Regions from separate parts of the Alteromonas sp. 009811495 genome, predicted to be linked through region 3. Evidence: predicted binding sites of a transcription regulator. Region 3 holds the regulator's gene; each other region holds the start of a gene.

Region 1 (5,823 bases), 1.0 Mb from region 3:
CCCTATGTCATGCAAATACGCTGATAAAAGAACAATTTCTTTATCCTCGTCTGATAGCTCATTATATTCACACAACTGATCGAGGCCAGCAGCTACTTTTCTGCTATGTGTGCCAACATCGTCGGCATGCGGCCCGTAGCTGGCTCTTAATCCATCAATATCATCAAGTTCTTTTATCGATGAAAAGTTACGCGCTATAGCCTCTAATGAGGCGCGAATACTTTCATACTTCTTCGGACCATTAGTGTTCTTACATATATCTGAAATTGTCTGATCAACTTCATGTTTTAGAAATCTCGGGCCAGTTATGATTGACTGCCTGCCACCGTCATAAAAATTCATATAATAGTGATCTTCATCAAATTTTAGGCTGGGAGATTGTACCGCTTTGCCCTGGAATATTTTTTCTACTTCTCCCTTTATCCACTCATTCCAGATAATAATGTAAGAGACTTCAGAAATTTGAATGCCGCCAGGCACAAGCAACTCTGCCATTTTCTGATGACGATACTCTTCCGTTGGACACCCCCACTTTTTGTCATCAATGGCGTCCCAATTTAAAGAATCAAGCATATTTACTGACGATAAATTGTAGAAATTTGGTGGAATATCAGTATTTGCTGATGCGTCAGTAAAAACAACGCCAACTTTTTTTTCAATAATTTCTATCGGAACTGCAAAGTATATTAGTAGGGGCTGGTCTACATTCTTCTTATTTATAACACCGAGTTGCATGGATGTTTTTTTTGAAAAATAAAAAGGAACGTAGTCGTGAACAAATTTTCCTCCAGAGCACGGTACAGGCATAGTGCTCCTTCTCCCTTGAATCCCCTTCTCAGCAATGTCTTCGTGAGATACACCCTGTGCATCCTTTAAGTTTGTACACAACAAACCACTATCAATGATCGATTCTAGATTATCGATCAAAGTAAAATGATACGCATATCTTCCTTTTAATCCTTGTGGGATATTCATAATTTGTTCCTCGAAAATCCGATGTTCGATTGGAGCCCTAGCAATTTAATAGTGAGCAAATTGCTCGTTTAGCGTGTGCTCGTTTTTATCCATAGTGCCATCATTGCTAGTTTACTGAAAGTCAAAGAATGCAAAGGTTATTATCAGTCGTGGGAATGTCAAAAATTCGCGCATTGACTCCATCAAGTAATCAATGCGCCAACTGCCGTTATACGTACCAAGCAGCCGTTTTATATTAAAAGTCAATGCCAATTCCTGACACACCACGGCCTCAGAACAACCCTAATTTATCCTTCTCACTGTTCCTCTGGGAAAGCTTCACTTATTTTATGATTATGTCGGCTTATAAACTGTTCCCTTTATTCGCATTTCCGCGAAAGAGAAATGAGCATTTTACGCTATTAGGACGGAGTTGGTTATTTTATAGCAAGTTTGGCTAACACCGTGATGGATCTGCGCCTATCACATTGACTGTGAATGAACCAACAAGCTTCAAAGAAGGTCGCCCAAAACATTATCGACTTCCGAACAACCACGTTAGTATTATCAATACGCTTATCAATCCGATTGTCTATTACAATAAAGATAATGCTTCGTTCGCTAAATCAAAATAGCACCTCGCCGGGCAATGAATTAATCTAACCGAAGATATCAAAAATCCTCTCCGTACCTTTATATTGCTTGAAGATTTCCGGCATCATAAGTTGAAAATTATAGCTTCCGTGCTTTTTAGCAGAAGGTTTTTCGGATACATCAATGCTCCAATTCTCAATTAAATAGTAGATCAGCGCGGCTCTTTCAAAATATGTAAATTCGTCTTTATCATCCAACCCGAAATCTTTCCGTACGACAATTTCTTTTCTGTCCGTAAGACCTGGATGCAGTCTAAGGGTCAATGGGAGCTTGGTGTTCCAATCTCCGTCTGCTTCGATGGTCGCGTGGTGTGGTGCAGGTTCATCCCCCAGTATTTCGGTCGCATCTAGTCTAATAAAATGAAAGTTTTTGAACCCTTCGCTTTCTTTATGGAAAGCTCTAAACATCCATGTTTTGCCGTCGTAAAATATTGCTGTGGGGAAGAGAGTTCTATCGCCAATATTGTCACTGTTGCTTGTAAGATATCTGCACTTGACCCCAACTCTAGCGCTCATTGCCCGTGTGATTGTTGCAACGAGATCTACGTCTAATCGAGTAGGGAATGTTCCCACACGCTGGTAAGGCGCTAGAGGCTCCTCAAATAATAGATTTTTATTGAACCCATTACCTAGCATACCCAGTGCCTTTTCTGCACTGATGTCGAAAACTGGTTTATAGGTATCCAATATAGCGTTGGCTCGGAGCTTATGACTGTATTTGACATTCTCTTCGGCCAGATCCCTATAGTCGGATATTTCCCTAGTGGCCGCTGCATCCATAATTCCAAATTGGTCACTTATGTCGCTACGACTGATCGTCCCTATGAATCTGAGTCTAAAGTCGATAAACAGCATTCTTTCAGCTTTCTGAACACCTTTCTCATTTTCAAATTTTAGGTAATCCATAAAAACCTCATGTTCGGATTTTTCGAACATGATAATCAATCGGGTAATCATATCAAGAAAAATACGTGTGATGACTGCTTAAAATATTTTCTGTAGATCCACTTGATCGAAGTGGCACTATGAAATATGATCTGTGCTAGTGATATTTATAGTAGTGTATAAATTCACAATAAATTTACATTTAACCGGTATAGAGGCGACAGTAATGTCTAGAGGAAAAAATCAACATGTGGTCAAACACCCTGACGGGTGGGCGGTGAGAGGAGCAGGCAACAGCCGGGCGACTCGTGTAACTGAAACGCAACGCGAAGCAATAGATATTGCTCAAGATATCGCACGCAATCAGCAATCTGATACTAAGGTGCACGGACGAGACGGAAGAATTAGGGCTGGCAACAGCTACGGTAACGATCCCCACCCACCAAAGGACAAGAAATAATGCCAAATAGACATGCTCACATGGCGATAGGTGCTGTTAGCTGTACTATCGCTATGGCCGGTGACGAAAGGCCAAATGAATTCACTCATAATCTGGCAGTTGCTCCAATTCTAGGTGCGGTCGCCGCAAGGTTACCAGATATCTTAGAGCCAGCTCACAATCCACATCACCGTCAATTTTTCCATAGTCTGGCAATGTTAGTTGCTGTAGGGGCAGGGGTTAAGAAAGTTTATTCCTGGGAGCCGGATAGCAAACTAAAAGAGGTGCTCCGTGGCGTGCTACTAATCGGTGGTGTAGCCTACATCAGCCATTTAATTGCTGACGGATGCACACCGAAGAGCCTTCCACTGTTAGGCAAGTTATAGGAGTTCCGTTGTATGATTCAATTTAATGCAGCACGCCAGTTAGAAGTACCACAGAAAGCATTTCTAATGGAGGCAATTGATCTTGCGCTGGACCAGCTTGATCTGGGAACTTCTGACTTAGAAAAGATTGAATCTGCATATAACGGGGTAGGCAACTATCTGGCTGGCTGCGAACATCCTTTGCTAGAGGACGCTGAAATTTATCCGCAAGGCTCAATACGTCTGCGAACAACTGTTAAGCCGCGGACAAAAGAAGAGTTCGATGTCGATCTTATTCTTTTTCTTCCCAATGCAGGTAATGCTACACGAGACGAGATCAACGATGTCGTTTGGAAACATCTTAAAGCAAGTAAGGTGTATGGACCGCTTGCTGAACCGCTAGCAAGAGGTTTCAGGATAAACTATTCGGGCAACTACCACCTTGATATCACACCTGCGGTCGAATATACGGCTGAGGAATTAAGGGGGCAGCCCCTATGGGTAGTTGATAAGCGCTTTCAATTTAAGGAATCCAACCCTGAAGGTTTCGCGTTATGTTTTGACGATGCTTGTGGGCTACTTCCAAAAATTATGCGGACGCAGTCTTTTCGTGAAACTTTAAGCGCTGAAATGATTAAGGATTTTCCGGATCAGAATGATAAAAAGTTGTTGAACCGCATCATCCAGGTCATCAAGCGTCATCGAGATGTTTGGGCCGCTCGCGAAGATAATCGCTATGGTGAATACAAGCCTATTTCAGTACTACTCACAACGTTGGCTACTCTGGCCTATCTCCATATTGTGCGCTTAGGCAAAACATTCTCATCAGAACTTGACGTGCTGTTGGATGTTTTAGAACTGATGCCAACTTTCATTCAACAGGCTAACGATGAATACCGGGTTGAGAACCCAAGCATGCATGAGGAAAATTACGCGGAGAAGTGGAATCGCAAAGAAAAAATGGAAGGGCCGAAGTTAAGGCAAGGATTTTTTGAATGGCATAAGGCGGCCATACATGATTTAGAAGAGCTAGCTAGAGCAAGTAATCAAGGTATGAACGTCATGTTTGCATCTCTATCCGAGGCATTGGGAGAGCGTCCAGTTAAAGCGGCCCGGGAAAGCATCGTCGAAACTGTATCTGCTAGCCGTGAGAAAGGTAATTTAGGTGTTGTGTTAGGAACAGGAGCAATTGCAGCTGCTGCACCTAAAACTGTAAAAGCAGTGACAGCCAAAACAAATCCCATTGTTCCTGTTAAGAAGAATAGATTCTATGGCGGTGAGTGAGAGAGCGCTGTTCGAGCTTGCCTATCCTGACATAAGCATAAAAGAGCAATTTCTAGCGCTTAACGCACATTGTAATGGCGATGCACGCATCACTGATCATGACAGGACAGTTGTCTGGGAGGGGATATTGCGACCCACGCCTTGGTCAGCGTTCTACTCGGTGACGGTGAGTTATACGCTGGGTCAGTCACCTAAATGTATAGTAACAAGTCCTTGTCTGGAAGAGTTAGCGGATGGAAGAAAGATACCGCATACGTATGCGAACGATACTCGATTAAAAGGGACGCAATTGTGCCTTTATTTGCCATATATATCGGGTAAAAACAAAGCAAGTGAGTGGAATTCTAAACTGTTGCTTGTAGAGACTATTGTTCCATGGGCGTCGCTCTGGCTTTTCTATTTCGAAGATTGGCTTGCCAGCGGTGAATGGCAAGGCGGTGGTGTAGAACACGCTTCAGAGGGTAGTTGAGTATGAAGAAAGACTTAAGCTATTTTTTTCGAAGTTTTACTGATTTCATATTCAGGAAAAGAACAGCAGCTCTTGTATTTGCCAAAATTGGTGGTTCGTTGGTCGGGTTATCAGCAGTCGCTAGTTTGGTAGTATCGGTCACATATCAGGGGCAGTACGGTTTTTTTGAAATAGAATACCACTCTTCAAGCACTCCAAAGTTGATCATTTTAATAAGTTTTGTGTTGGGCGCTTCGCTAATTTTTATCAGCTTGGCATGGGAGCTTATCCGATATAGAAGCGAATATCAGATCTTAAAAAAGCGAAAAACAATTGTTATCGAACAACGTGGCCTGGTTGATACGAAAGATGAGTCGTTAGCTGAGCATGTCAGGAAAACAAGAAAAATACAGGTGGATTCGATATTAGTAGATATCAGAGAGCGCTTAATAGATAACGTTATAAGTGAACCTGAAATCGCATTAGATAAAGTTTTTAATCTCAAGCATTCGTTAAAAGAGAAAATAAACTCTTTAGATGTATCAGACATCAACGTTATCTACGGTGGGATAATGCCCGTACCGTTTGCTTTTTTGACGGGTTACTTACTAGATGATGAATCGTCAGTAGAGATTATAGATTGGGATCGAGATGCTTCTGCCTGGCGAGAGCTTGATAGTGATGATGATAGTGAGCAATTCAGAGTCGATGTAGAAAATCAAAAGACATGCAATGGCGCAGTGATTGCTGTTTCGTTTTCATATCCGGTAGACAAGGCTGCTATCAATTCTGCAT
Region 2 (5,823 bases), 660 kb from region 3:
AAGGTGGAACAGTTAAGCAAGTTCTCAGTACCGATTTTGATAACGACGATTACCCCGATATTATTGTGATATCTCAACACAGCGTATCTGTGATTACCGACGTTGACGAAACGGCAACCACGCTTCTTTCTACCGACAATTACATACATAGTGCTGTTCTCGGCGACATTGATAACGATGGTGACGACGAATTGGCCTACTTGTACTCGTCAAGTGACTATGGTGAAGCCAGTGATATTGTTGTCGTTGATCTCGGTTCGCTCGAAGCGCCGTTGTTCACTTTCACCGCAGAAGACAGCTACGAAATTGCACTGGGTAACGTAGACTCCGACGCTCAGTTAGAATTAGTTACAAATTCTGGTTTGGTCTATGACCTTGAATCTGGAGAAAACCAGTGGTTTTTGAATTCAGGATTTAGTACTAGCCACATTGCTGTTGCCGACATAAATGGCGACGGTATTGAAGAAATTGTAGGGGCAGACAGTTGGTCTTACATTTATGTGTACTCAGCACAGAACAAATCTCAGATTACGAGTATTGAGAATTTTAACACTTGTGACATTAGTTCAGGGAAACTGACCGAGGATAGTACTCCCGTGTTGCTTGTAGGTGACTGCCAGTGGGGCAATATTCACGCCATGAAGCTGTCTAATAACACGCTCACCTCTGTATTTAGCGTTGATATGGTTGATCACGGTTCGTCTTCGCTAACCCTTGGCGATGCCGACAATGATGGCCTTAATGAACTATTGTGGGGCACTGGCACTACACATTCTGGTGAGGATTTACTCGTAACGGCAGATGTCACGGCAACTTCTGCAACAATAAAAACAACAGCAACCACGCATCAATTAGATAGCTTTAATGCGGCTGGGTGGGCTGATTTGTATCCTGGTGATGAACGCGCAGTTTTCTTCGTGCCAAGTACCGGTAACGGTTATGATGGCTCCAAGGTCTTACTAATGGAGAACACGGGGAATTACATCACTAGTGAAGAGATTTCTTCTAACTGGGATGGTTCTCGTATTGCTGTCACTACCGACTACAACAATGACGGTGCCGGCGATTTATTCCTGCCTACTGCACAAACCTATGATGGCGCATTTGCTGCAATGCAGTTAAATGACTTCTCTATTCAATATGAGATTACCGGTAGCTATTCAAATGATGTTTCAGTTATCAAGGCGTTCGACTTCAATAACGATGGTTTTGAAGATGCTGTCTATGTTGATGGTCGCACGTTAAAAGCTATCGACGTAAACAATCAAGTTATCTTGGCGACTTACACAATGACTCAATATTTCCGTGATTTTGATATTGTGGCAATGAATGGCAATGTGTATGTGGCACTGTCTCAAGGCAACGACATAACACAAATACTTAAGCCAACAGCGTCAGGCTTTTCTATTCAGGCAAGTGCGGATATTTCTTGCGCGCGCCTTACCTTTGTTAATGCAGATAGTGACGCTGCCTCGGAGCTAGCTTGTTATAACGATCAAAACCAATCCTTGGTTATGTATGAAGTAACTGACACCAGTTTGACTATAACATCAGACGTTTCGGTAAGTATGGATATCGTCGACATGGCAGCAAATCCAGTAACCGCCACAGAACAGACACTTCTTGTGACGTCTGCGAATGACGATGATTGGGAGTATTACGGTACTTCTGAACTCAGCGAAATGACGGTTGAAGGCATTAGTATTTGGAAAAGCCCTGCGTTAATTGGTTCGGCTCGCAGTCACTCTCTACATGCGAGAAAATCTGCTGAGGGAAGCCTAGAAGTGATGATGGCAACATCTCGGGCGATGTACTGGTTAGGCCGAGTAGATTAAGTCGCTCTGCTTACGTTGATTTTTATACTTTATATAGGCGATTTTATAATTGAACGGCGACACATCAACCTTGGTGTGTCGCCGTTTTTTATTGAAGACTCTCGTTTTGTCGACCTGCCAAATAAAATGCATTCGTTTACATTCCTGCCTTTTATAAGGGGCGAGGGACCCGTTAACCACATCAATATTTCATAACGAGATAGTGTAATTAAACGCTATTGATAATATACTGTCTATTTGTACAGTTTTACGCAATATGGCGTTAATAGCAAAGGCAGGTTATGCGAAAAATTATCCACGTCGACATGGATTGTTTTTATGCCGCAGTTGAAATGCGCGATAACCCAGCGCTGCGTGATATTCCCATCGCCATTGGGGGGAGCTCCGACAGGCGCGGTGTTATCTCTACCTGCAACTACCCCGCACGTAAATTTGGTGTGCGCTCTGCTATGGCCACGGCTTATGCCATGAAATTGTGCCCAAACCTTACTTTGGTAAAGGGACGAATGGAGGTCTACGCCAATGAGTCACAGAAAATACGTAAGATTTTTTCCGACTACACAGACCTAATAGAGCCATTATCTCTAGATGAAGCCTATCTTGATGTTACCAACAGTCAGTTTTGTGGTGGTAGTGCCACGTTGATGGCAGAGGAGATAAGAGCACGCATTAAGAGTGAGTTGGGACTTACCGCCTCTGCGGGGGTAGCGCCTTGCAAGTTCGTTGCAAAGGTTGCCAGTGATGAAAACAAGCCTGATGGAATTTGTGTGATAACTCCTGAAAAGCTTGATGCGTTCGTTCGTGAAATGCCGCTTAAAAAGATCCCCGGTGTGGGCAAAGTCACTATGCAAAAACTTCAAAGGCTCGGTCTGACTACCTGCAACGATGTCAGGCAGTATCCCTTTGAGCGCATTCAGAAAGAGCTGGGTAAGTTTGGTAGTGTGTTGTGGGAACGTGCACATGGCATTGATGATCGCGAGTTGTCGGTGTCAAGAGAGCGAAAATCGATAGGCGTAGAACGTACCTTGAGCGAGGATATCCACACTCTAGAGCAGTGTAAGGCATATTTGCCTCATTTACTTGAAAAGCTTGAGCAGCGTATGGAAAATCACAGCAAACGCACGGGCAAACCCGTACGTTTGCGAACTCAGGGCGTAAAGCTAAAATTTAACGACTTTCAATTGACGACAGTAGAACATCGTCAAGCATCGCTCAGTGAGCGTTACTTTCATGAGTTGATGGAAGAAGCGTTTGAACGAGCTAATGGACGCGGGATCCGCTTAGTGGGTCTTCATATTGGACTTGCAGCACAGCACGCAACACAGCAACTTACATTGCCTTTTGATTTCTAAGCATACCAACAACTATTTATTGGACTTTAAAATGAATCACACACAGTTAATTACGCCAGGCCGCTACAAACACTATAAAGGTAATTTGTACGATGTATACGAGGTTGCCACGCATTCTGAGGATGAAACTAAACTTGTTGTTTATAGACCCTGCTATGGTGAACGAGCATTGTGGGTAAGGCCGCTGGACATGTTTATTGAAACGGTTGACCGAGATGGTGAAACATTACCGCGATTTGCCTACGTGGGAGATATCCCTAATGACGAAAAAATGATCTAATTTTGAAATTAGGTCATAGTGTAGAAGGTCTTATTTAAGAATAATAATACGCCCATAACACAAGGAATAACTCATGCACTCTGCAATTCGTTCACGATCTCTCATATTGACGGCATTGGTGGCCATATCTCCTTTGAATCTAGCTTTCGCGCAAGATAGGTTCGCTGATGTTGAAGTAAAAGCCACTGAAGTAAGAGGGGCTGTACATATGCTTACTGGTATGGGGGGAAATATTGGTGTTTCTGCTGGTGAAGATGGCGTACTTATTATTGATGATCAATTCGCGCCTTTGGCTGAAAAAGTTGCATCTGCACTAGGTGAACTGGGCAGCGACAAGCCTAAATATGTCATCAATACACACTACCATGGTGATCACACGGGCTCTAATGCGTTTTTCCATAGTCACAAGGGGGCAACCATATTTGCGCACGAGAATGTTCGTGTACGCTTGGCAAGTGATGAAAAAGTAAAACCTGAAGCACTGCCAACAGTAACCTATGATGATGGCATCAAAATTTACTTCAACGGTGAAACGGTTCACGTGATGCACCTGCCAGTTGGGCATACTGATGGTGATAGCGTTGTGTGGTTTGAACAGCCTGACGTACTACACACTGGCGATTTATTCTTTAACGGTATGTTTCCTTATATTGACCAAGGCGCGGGTGGTAACGTCGAGGGATATATGGAATCTGTGCAGCACTTACTTAATAAAATTGATGACGATACGGTTGTTATTCCTGGTCATGGTAAATTGAGTAACAAGAAGGAATACATCACCTTTTTGAATATGATCAGCGAAACGTTCAGCTACGTTAAATCACTCAAGCAAGATGGCAAATCTCTCGAAGAGGTCAAAGCGATGGGCTTAGACGACAAATGGGCTGACTGGAGTTGGAACTTCATTAGTGAAGAGAAATGGATAACTACTTTGTATACCGATGCTTAAGTAGCCATCAAGGAACCTAGTGGGGTGAGCAGGTTCATTCCACGCATTGGAGCGTGTTGCTTTTCCAAACCGAAAATGCAGCACGCTCGATAATTAGTTAGTGAAAGTTTGAATATAAAGTTGCTCTACTTTGTCTCTTGCCCACTGTGTTTTTCGTAAAAACTTTAGTGATGATTTCACTGAAGGGTCATTGTTAAAGCAATTTATTTTTATTCGGTAATACAAGCCCTCCCAACCATATCGTTCCTGCAGTTGAGTTACTATCTTTTCTAAGGTAACCCCGTGTAACGGGTTGTTAGGTTGCTGATCCATTATTAAATGCTGCTTTGTTGTGAATCTAAAAGCAAAGTTTATCACGAAACACGTAATACACTGACATTGTCCATGAAGTATTGTGGCTTATCGCAACCTTTAACTACGCCGCATGTTCTCAAAAAGCGAAGGCTCCCAAGGCCGCATTGCCATGAGTAAGCCTATATGCTGACGCTCTTCAATAGGAAGAGCGTTGTCTTCGCTACTTAGCTTGGCCGCTTCTTGGCGTAACTGTTCCAATCGGCGCTGAATAATGGCTACTGAGGATGGAGAGTAGCGACCGCGAAGATATGAGCGAAACATCCATGGTTCATTCTTTTTTGGGGCCATGAATTTCACCATCACCTCATTTTCCATAAATTTCGCCAACGGCCCACCTGGTATCCATCTAAAATCTTGCGCAATGAGCAACTTGTAACGGTTGTTGGGCAGTAGCTCAATGAGTTTGAGTTTATCAAGCGTTGTCATTAGCTTAATACCTTCCACTTTTTCAATGTTGTAGTGGCTAATAATTTCATCAAACCGCCACCCATCTCTTACGCATACCGCAGCTAACAATAACTTAGGGTTAGCCAGCAGTTTAAGCTCTTGCTCTTCAGAGAGTTGAGATATTTTTTCTTGCTGCTTTTGCGATAACTGAAAGAGCTCACTCAATGATAGGTGCAAACATTCACAAATTTGCTCGAGCTTTTCTAATGTGAAGGCCTGAAGTGAAAAATTACGCTTTACACTGGCTTCACTGACATTGAGTGTTTGTGCAAGCTGCTTGTAGGTTATCCGCTGCTCTCGTAAACATTGTTTAAGCGTGTCATAGATCAGATTAATCTGGCTCATGGTATTAAATATTTATACTCTTGGTGTAAATTAATACTACATTAATTATTATGGTTTACGAAATTTAATCCTCTCTCTAGTGTAGGAAGTGACGAAAGCAACATTTTAGCTTTCCACCTTAGGAGTGAGTGATATGAAAAATACACCATTAACATTGATGTTAGTCGCTGCGTTGAGCAGTGCTCTTTGTGTCAACGCTGTCTATGCTGACGATTCAGTAACGCACAGTGGTAAAGCAAGTAAGCATAGCGTACTTGCTGC
Region 3 (5,823 bases):
CACAATAACGTTAATTGCCCCCATAATGGATGAGATACCCATAATGTGAACTGAGAACACAAACAGTGCCGTTGAATCACCGCTATATGTAGTTGAGAGTGGTGCGTAGAATGTCCAGCCGAATGCTGGGCCGCCGCCTTCCATAAACAGTGAGCTCAAAAGAATAAGAAAGGCCCCTGGTAAAATCCAAAAGCTCCAGTTGTTCATACGCGGGAGGGCCATATCTGGCGCGCCTATCATCATAGGTACTAACCAGTTGGCAAGCCCAGTAAAGGCTGGCATTACCGCGCCAAATACCATAATAAGACCGTGTACAGTGGTCATCTGGTTAAAGAAGTTAGGGTCGACAATTTGCAAACCCGGCTGAAAAAGTTCAGCACGAATCACCATTGCCATGGCCCCACCAACCAAAAACATGATAAAGGCGAACCACAAATACAGCGTACCGATATCTTTATGGTTGGTGGTAAACAACCATCGAGTAATACCTTTCGGTATATGGTCGTGGTGATCGTGATCGTCGTGATGCACAGTTGAATCTGGCGAAATGACTTCAGTTGCTTTGCTCATAACTCGCTCCTAGTTACCCGTTGCCACGGCGTTAACGTCTTTCGCCTGTACCATGTCACCCGTGTTGTTACCCCACGCGTTACGTTCATAAGTCACCACTGCAGCAATTTCTTTGAGGCTTAACATTTTGCCGAACGCTTGCATGGCGGTACCTGATTTACCATGAAGCACAATATCTATATGCCCTTCCTGATCTTCTAGCGCCATTTTGCTGCCTTTAAGAGCAGGGAATACGCCCGGCAGACCTTCACCATTTGGCATATGGCAAGCTGCACATGTGGCGTTATAGACTCGCTCACCTTCTTTCATTAGTTCGTCCATCGACATATTCATCGACAGAAGGCGTTGCTCTTCTTCTTTCGCTTTACGAATAATGTCTTCCTGCTCACTCATCCAAGCAGCATATTCAGCAGGCTCTTTCGCAATAACCACAACGGGCATGTAACCATGATCTTTGCCGCAAAGTTCAGCGCACTGACCGCGATATACCCCGGGTTCGTTAACCTTTGCCCATGCTTCGTTTATAAAGCCGGGATTTGCATCCTTCTTCACTGCAAAGTCGGGAACCCACCAAGAATGAATAACATCGTCAGATGTGATCAGAAAACGAACTTTTTGACCTGTGGGAATGACAAGCGGACGGTCAACTTCAAGAAGATAGTTTTCCGTTTTTTCAAACTTGTTTTCAATTTGCTCGCGCTGCGTAGCCAGCAACGAGTAAAACTCTACGTCACTATCCATGTATTTGTAGTGCCACTTCCATTGAGAACCCGTCACCAATACCGTCATATCCGGTTCAGAGACATCTTCCATTGCAATTAGCGTGTTGGCAGCGGGAACCGCCATAAAAATGAGGATAAGGAACGGAATTACAGTCCACGCGATTTCTACTTTTACGTTTTCGTGGAAATTCGCGGGCTTAGCGCCTCGTGACTTTCTGTGCAGATACATAGAGGCGAACATTACGCCAAACACGACTACTGCAATACCGACGCAAATGAAGAACATTAACATGTGCAGGTCATACACCTGCCCGCTAATGTCAGTTGCGCCGCGCCTGAGGTTAAGAGAAGAAACTTCTTCTGCAGCCTCCTGCGCAAAAAGGAAATGAGAAAAAAGCAAAAGGGGTATACTAGCAAACCCTTTTGCCATGACGGTCATTAGTTGTTTCACTCAGCACCTCCGTAATGGTAGAACCATTAACGCTAAATGTTAGTGCGCGCTGTCCCTACCAAGTGGTTTGCGAACGATTGACCCACAACTGCAATTTGTAAAACAAATTTAGAGCCATTGTTATTATTTTGTTAATCTCTGTATAAGAATTGCGCAATAATGACTTGCCGTCTAGTCTTTTCTGCTAAAAATTTAACGAGATGGTTAAAATTTAATCATTTCATTTTTGCTAACTGCACCTTGATAGTGCAGTAAAGCGGTGTGGCGTGTGGATACGCCGTGAAGCTTTTAAACGCTCATTTGGAACACATGCGGCGATAAAGAAATCAATGTAAGTTTATAAAAATCAATATATAAGAATGCAAATTTGGAGATTTTCAAACGTAGTCTTGTTAAAAGTGACAGGATTAAAAAGCACTTGCGGCGCGAAAAAATTGGCGTTTTGGTGTGATTGCAAAAAAATTAAACTTTTTTGACAGGCTGTTCAAAAAACAACCTTTATACATAGAACAGCCAACAAAAGTGAAAGTTAAGGTACAAAAAAAGCGGCTACAAGGCCGCTTTTACGTTAACCTGCCGAAACCTTACATCCAGTCAGCGTTTCGGATAACACCCACCGCTATACCTTCAATAGCAAAAGGTTGTGAAGCCAAATCAACTTTTATAGGTGCAAATTCATCGTTCTCGGCGTGCAGTAATACTTCTCGCCCGCGTTTTTCTAAACGCTTAACCGTGACGTCTTCATCCACTCGGGCAACAACAACTTGACCGTTGTGTACATCAGTAGTGCGATGTACAGCCAATAAGTCGCCATCAAGAATACCAATGTCTTTCATACTCATACCGTTTACACGTAGCAGAAAGTCTGCCTGAGGTTGAAATAGCGCAGGATCGACCTTGTAATGCGACTCAACATGCTCTTGCGCTAGAATAGGTTCGCCCGCTGCGACTCGCCCAATAAGCGGTAGCCCTTCTTCCTCTGGTGTTTCATCTTCCAGTGGAATATTCAATTTAATGCCACGAGAAGTACCTGGCAAAATTTCAATAACACCTTTACGCGCTAAGGCCTTCAAATGTTCTTCTGCCGCATTAGCAGAACGGAAACCAAGCTGTCGTGCAATCTCTGCACGCGTAGGTGGCATTCCCGTTTCTTGCATGGTCGTTTTAATAAGTTCTAAAACTTCGGTTTGTCGAGCTGTGAGTGGGCGCATAAAAGACCTGTCTGTTCATACAGTTCCTGTAAGTATATACACCTAAATTTAAATAACAAGCACTACGCGACAGCAGATAAAATAAAACTTGAAAAACACCGTTGTGCTCACATTTAATACAATAGAATGAAGACAAACAGAGTTGGATGCATAGTAAATGCTAAGATTTTTGCCCTTTTCCGCCGACCTTGCACCCTACTTTGATAGTATTAACCGAGAGTGGATAGAAACCATGTTCGCCCTTGAACCTGTCGACGAAGAGGTCATCTCATCACCACAGTCTTGTATTATTGACCAAGGTGGACATATTTGGTTTGCACAGCACCAGACCTTAGGCGTAGTTGGTACCTGTGCCTTGATGAAAAAAAGCGACGGCATTTTCGAACTAACCAAAATGGGTGTTGTCAGCAGTGCCAGAGGACTAAAAGTTGGTGAGGCATTGCTAAAACATGTTATTGAACAAGCGCCAACAATCGCACACAAAACATTGTTTTTGCTTACCAATAAGAAGTGTGAAGCCGCCATTCATTTGTATGAAAAAAATGGCTTTGTGCATTGTAATACAATTATGCAGCAGTACGGTGACGCGTACGCGAGATGCGACGTAGCCATGCGCTACAAAGGCATTTGATGCAGTAACCTGACGTAACACAATACATACATGTAAAGGATGACATAAAGGCATACCGCGAGATAAATCGCCAAATGTGTTACACTTTCCCCGTTTTTATTTCATAGGATTACATACTTCATGTCGTGGATGCGAAAAGCCCTTTTGTCGGTGTTTCATTATCCTGTTAAGTTACTGGTTAAAGCGCATAGTATTCCAGTAAACGTTGAAACCGAATTAGGAATAGATAAGAACAAGCCAATTGTCTATCTACTTCCCACTAACTCAGTGACCGACCAGTTGGCACTTAGAATGTCGACTGAAGCACTGGGTTTGCCAAGCCCAACAGAGACGTTGGCACTTGCAGGGCGAGAGTATTCGTCCACATTATTTTTACGTAAAACTCAGCCTATCTTTCGCTCTTCAGCAAAAGAAACTGACATTGAAGAAGTCTTCACTGAATTATTCCACCTGCACCGCGATCATGAAAACCTAGATTTGCAGGTGGTGCCAGTATTTGTAACTTGGGGAAGAGCGCCAGGCAAAGGCAACCCAGGGCTTAGCGACTTAATTGCCGATAGAGCAGCACCTAGTTGGTTACGTAAATTATTTATCGTACTGTTTTTGGGTCGCGACAATTTTATTAACTATTCAAAAGCTGTATCGGCTCGCGCGATGTCAAACCAGCATGGTAGCGATCAGAGCATTGCCCATAAACTGGTTCGCGTAGCAAGTACTCACTTCCAGCGAAAGCGTCAAAGTATGACCGGCCCAACATTGCTTGAACGCCAAGAACTCAATAATAGTGTATTGGGCTCTGATGCGGTGCGACGCGCCATTGCCGAAGAGTCTCGCAGCAAGAAAGTTACCCACGAGAAAGCCAAAGAGACTGCGCAATCTTACATAACCGAAATTGCCGCAGACTATCGGGAAGGTTTAATACGTTTTGGCGATCGCCTACTTACACGTATTTGGAATAAGATCTACAACGGAATTAGCGTAGGTCATGCCGATAGGATTCGTGAACTCGCCGCCAATGGCCACGAAATTATTTATGTTCCGTGCCACCGCAGTCATATGGACTACTTATTGCTGACCTACGTGATTTATCACGAAGGCATGGTTACGCCTCATATTGCCGCTGGCATAAACCTCAACTTTTGGCCTGTTGGCAAAATGTTTAGGCGTGGCGGCGCGTTTTTCTTGCGTCGCAGTTTTGCTGGTAACAAGCTCTATACAGCCGTATTTAGAGAATACCTTGAGTTGTTGTTCAACAAAGGCTACTCAGTGAAATATTACCCAGAGGGTGGTAGAAGCCGCACCGGAAGACTTATTCCGCCGAAAACGGGTATGTTGGCCATGACAATTCAGGCAATGCTAAAAGGCGTTAATCGCCCTGTAAGTATTGTGCCTGTGTACATTGGTTATGAAAACGTGATGGAAGTAAAAAGCTACCTCAACGAGTTAAAGGGCTCTAAGAAGAAAAAAGAGTCTAACTTGCAGGTATTCTCTGCCATTAAGAAGCTTAAAAACTATGGCCATGGCTATGTGAATTTTGGCGAGCCTATTCAGCTTAACCAGTTTTTAGAAAATCATGTGCCTAACTGGCGTGATTGTCGTGATGCTGAGCCAGAGAAGAAACCGGCATGGTTAACACCCGCCGTAAATGAGCTGGCGAACAATGTTATGACGCGTATCAACCGCGCCGCCGCGTTAAACGGAATGGCGTTAACATCGCTTTGTTTGTTGTCATCAAAGACACAAACCATGAGTGAAACTGAGCTAAAACAAGCGCTAGGCGACTTTATTGAATTATTTAAAGCGGTGCCATTTAGCGACGACGCCACTATTCCTGACTCTACAGCAGACGAGTTGCTGCGCGATACATTGAAATTAGGCAAATTCGAAGTAAAAGAAGACGACTATGGTCGCCTGATAAGCCCGCAGCCTAAGTCTGCGGTTTACTTAACTTACTATCGCAATAACATTTTACATCTCTTTGCGTTACCCGGACTGATTATGGCATCGGTGTTCGCGAAAAAAGGAACCAGCCGCAATGCTATTTTACAGCTGATCGCGGCGCTGTATCCATTGTTACAAAAAGAGTTGTTCTTACATTTATCGCAAGACGAAGCGTTAGCGCATACCGATGCACTGATTACTGCGCTGTTAGACAACGGATTACTTCGTCAAAAAGGTGAAGATTTGCTGCCACCTGATGCGCATTGTAAGCAATTCCATTCAGCATGGCTGTTAAGC

What was found. The regulator LexA, encoded in region 3, represses DNA repair genes until DNA is damaged. The targets are predictions, from matches to a motif close to TACTGTATNNNNATACAGTA.
Region 1: the regulator LexA is predicted to act here: its motif matches at 2,666-2,685, upstream of OZ660_RS04340 (DUF2188 domain-containing protein).
Region 2: the regulator LexA is predicted to act here: its motif matches at 2,063-2,082, upstream of dinB (DNA polymerase IV).

Annotation. Positions count from the first base shown of each region.
Region 1 covers NZ_CP113972.1:960,900-966,722, forward strand. Annotated here, with positions in the region: gene OZ660_RS04330 (DarT ssDNA thymidine ADP-ribosyltransferase family protein) at 1-975, opposite strand, end outside; gene OZ660_RS04335 (WYL domain-containing protein) at 1,614-2,513, opposite strand; gene OZ660_RS04340 (DUF2188 domain-containing protein) at 2,719-2,952, shown strand; gene OZ660_RS04345 (metal-dependent hydrolase) at 2,952-3,317, shown strand; gene OZ660_RS04350 (nucleotidyltransferase domain-containing protein) at 3,330-4,580, shown strand; gene OZ660_RS04355 (hypothetical protein) at 4,567-5,049, shown strand; gene OZ660_RS04360 (SAVED domain-containing protein) at 5,052-5,823, shown strand, end outside.
Region 2 covers NZ_CP113972.1:3,680,369-3,686,191, reverse strand. Annotated here, with positions in the region: gene OZ660_RS16600 (FG-GAP repeat domain-containing protein) at 1-1,835, shown strand, start outside; gene dinB (DNA polymerase IV) at 2,117-3,187, shown strand; gene OZ660_RS16590 (DUF1653 domain-containing protein) at 3,219-3,467, shown strand; gene OZ660_RS16585 (MBL fold metallo-hydrolase) at 3,541-4,416, shown strand; gene OZ660_RS16580 (VF530 family protein) at 4,510-4,728, opposite strand; gene OZ660_RS16575 (helix-turn-helix domain-containing protein) at 4,828-5,562, opposite strand; gene OZ660_RS16570 (hypothetical protein) at 5,696-5,823, shown strand, end outside.
Region 3 covers NZ_CP113972.1:4,343,840-4,349,662, forward strand. Annotated here, with positions in the region: gene ctaD (cytochrome c oxidase subunit I) at 1-570, opposite strand, end outside; gene coxB (cytochrome c oxidase subunit II) at 580-1,743, opposite strand; gene lexA (transcriptional repressor LexA) at 2,328-2,954, opposite strand; gene OZ660_RS19465 (GNAT family N-acetyltransferase) at 3,112-3,585, shown strand; gene plsB (glycerol-3-phosphate 1-O-acyltransferase PlsB) at 3,706-5,823, shown strand, end outside.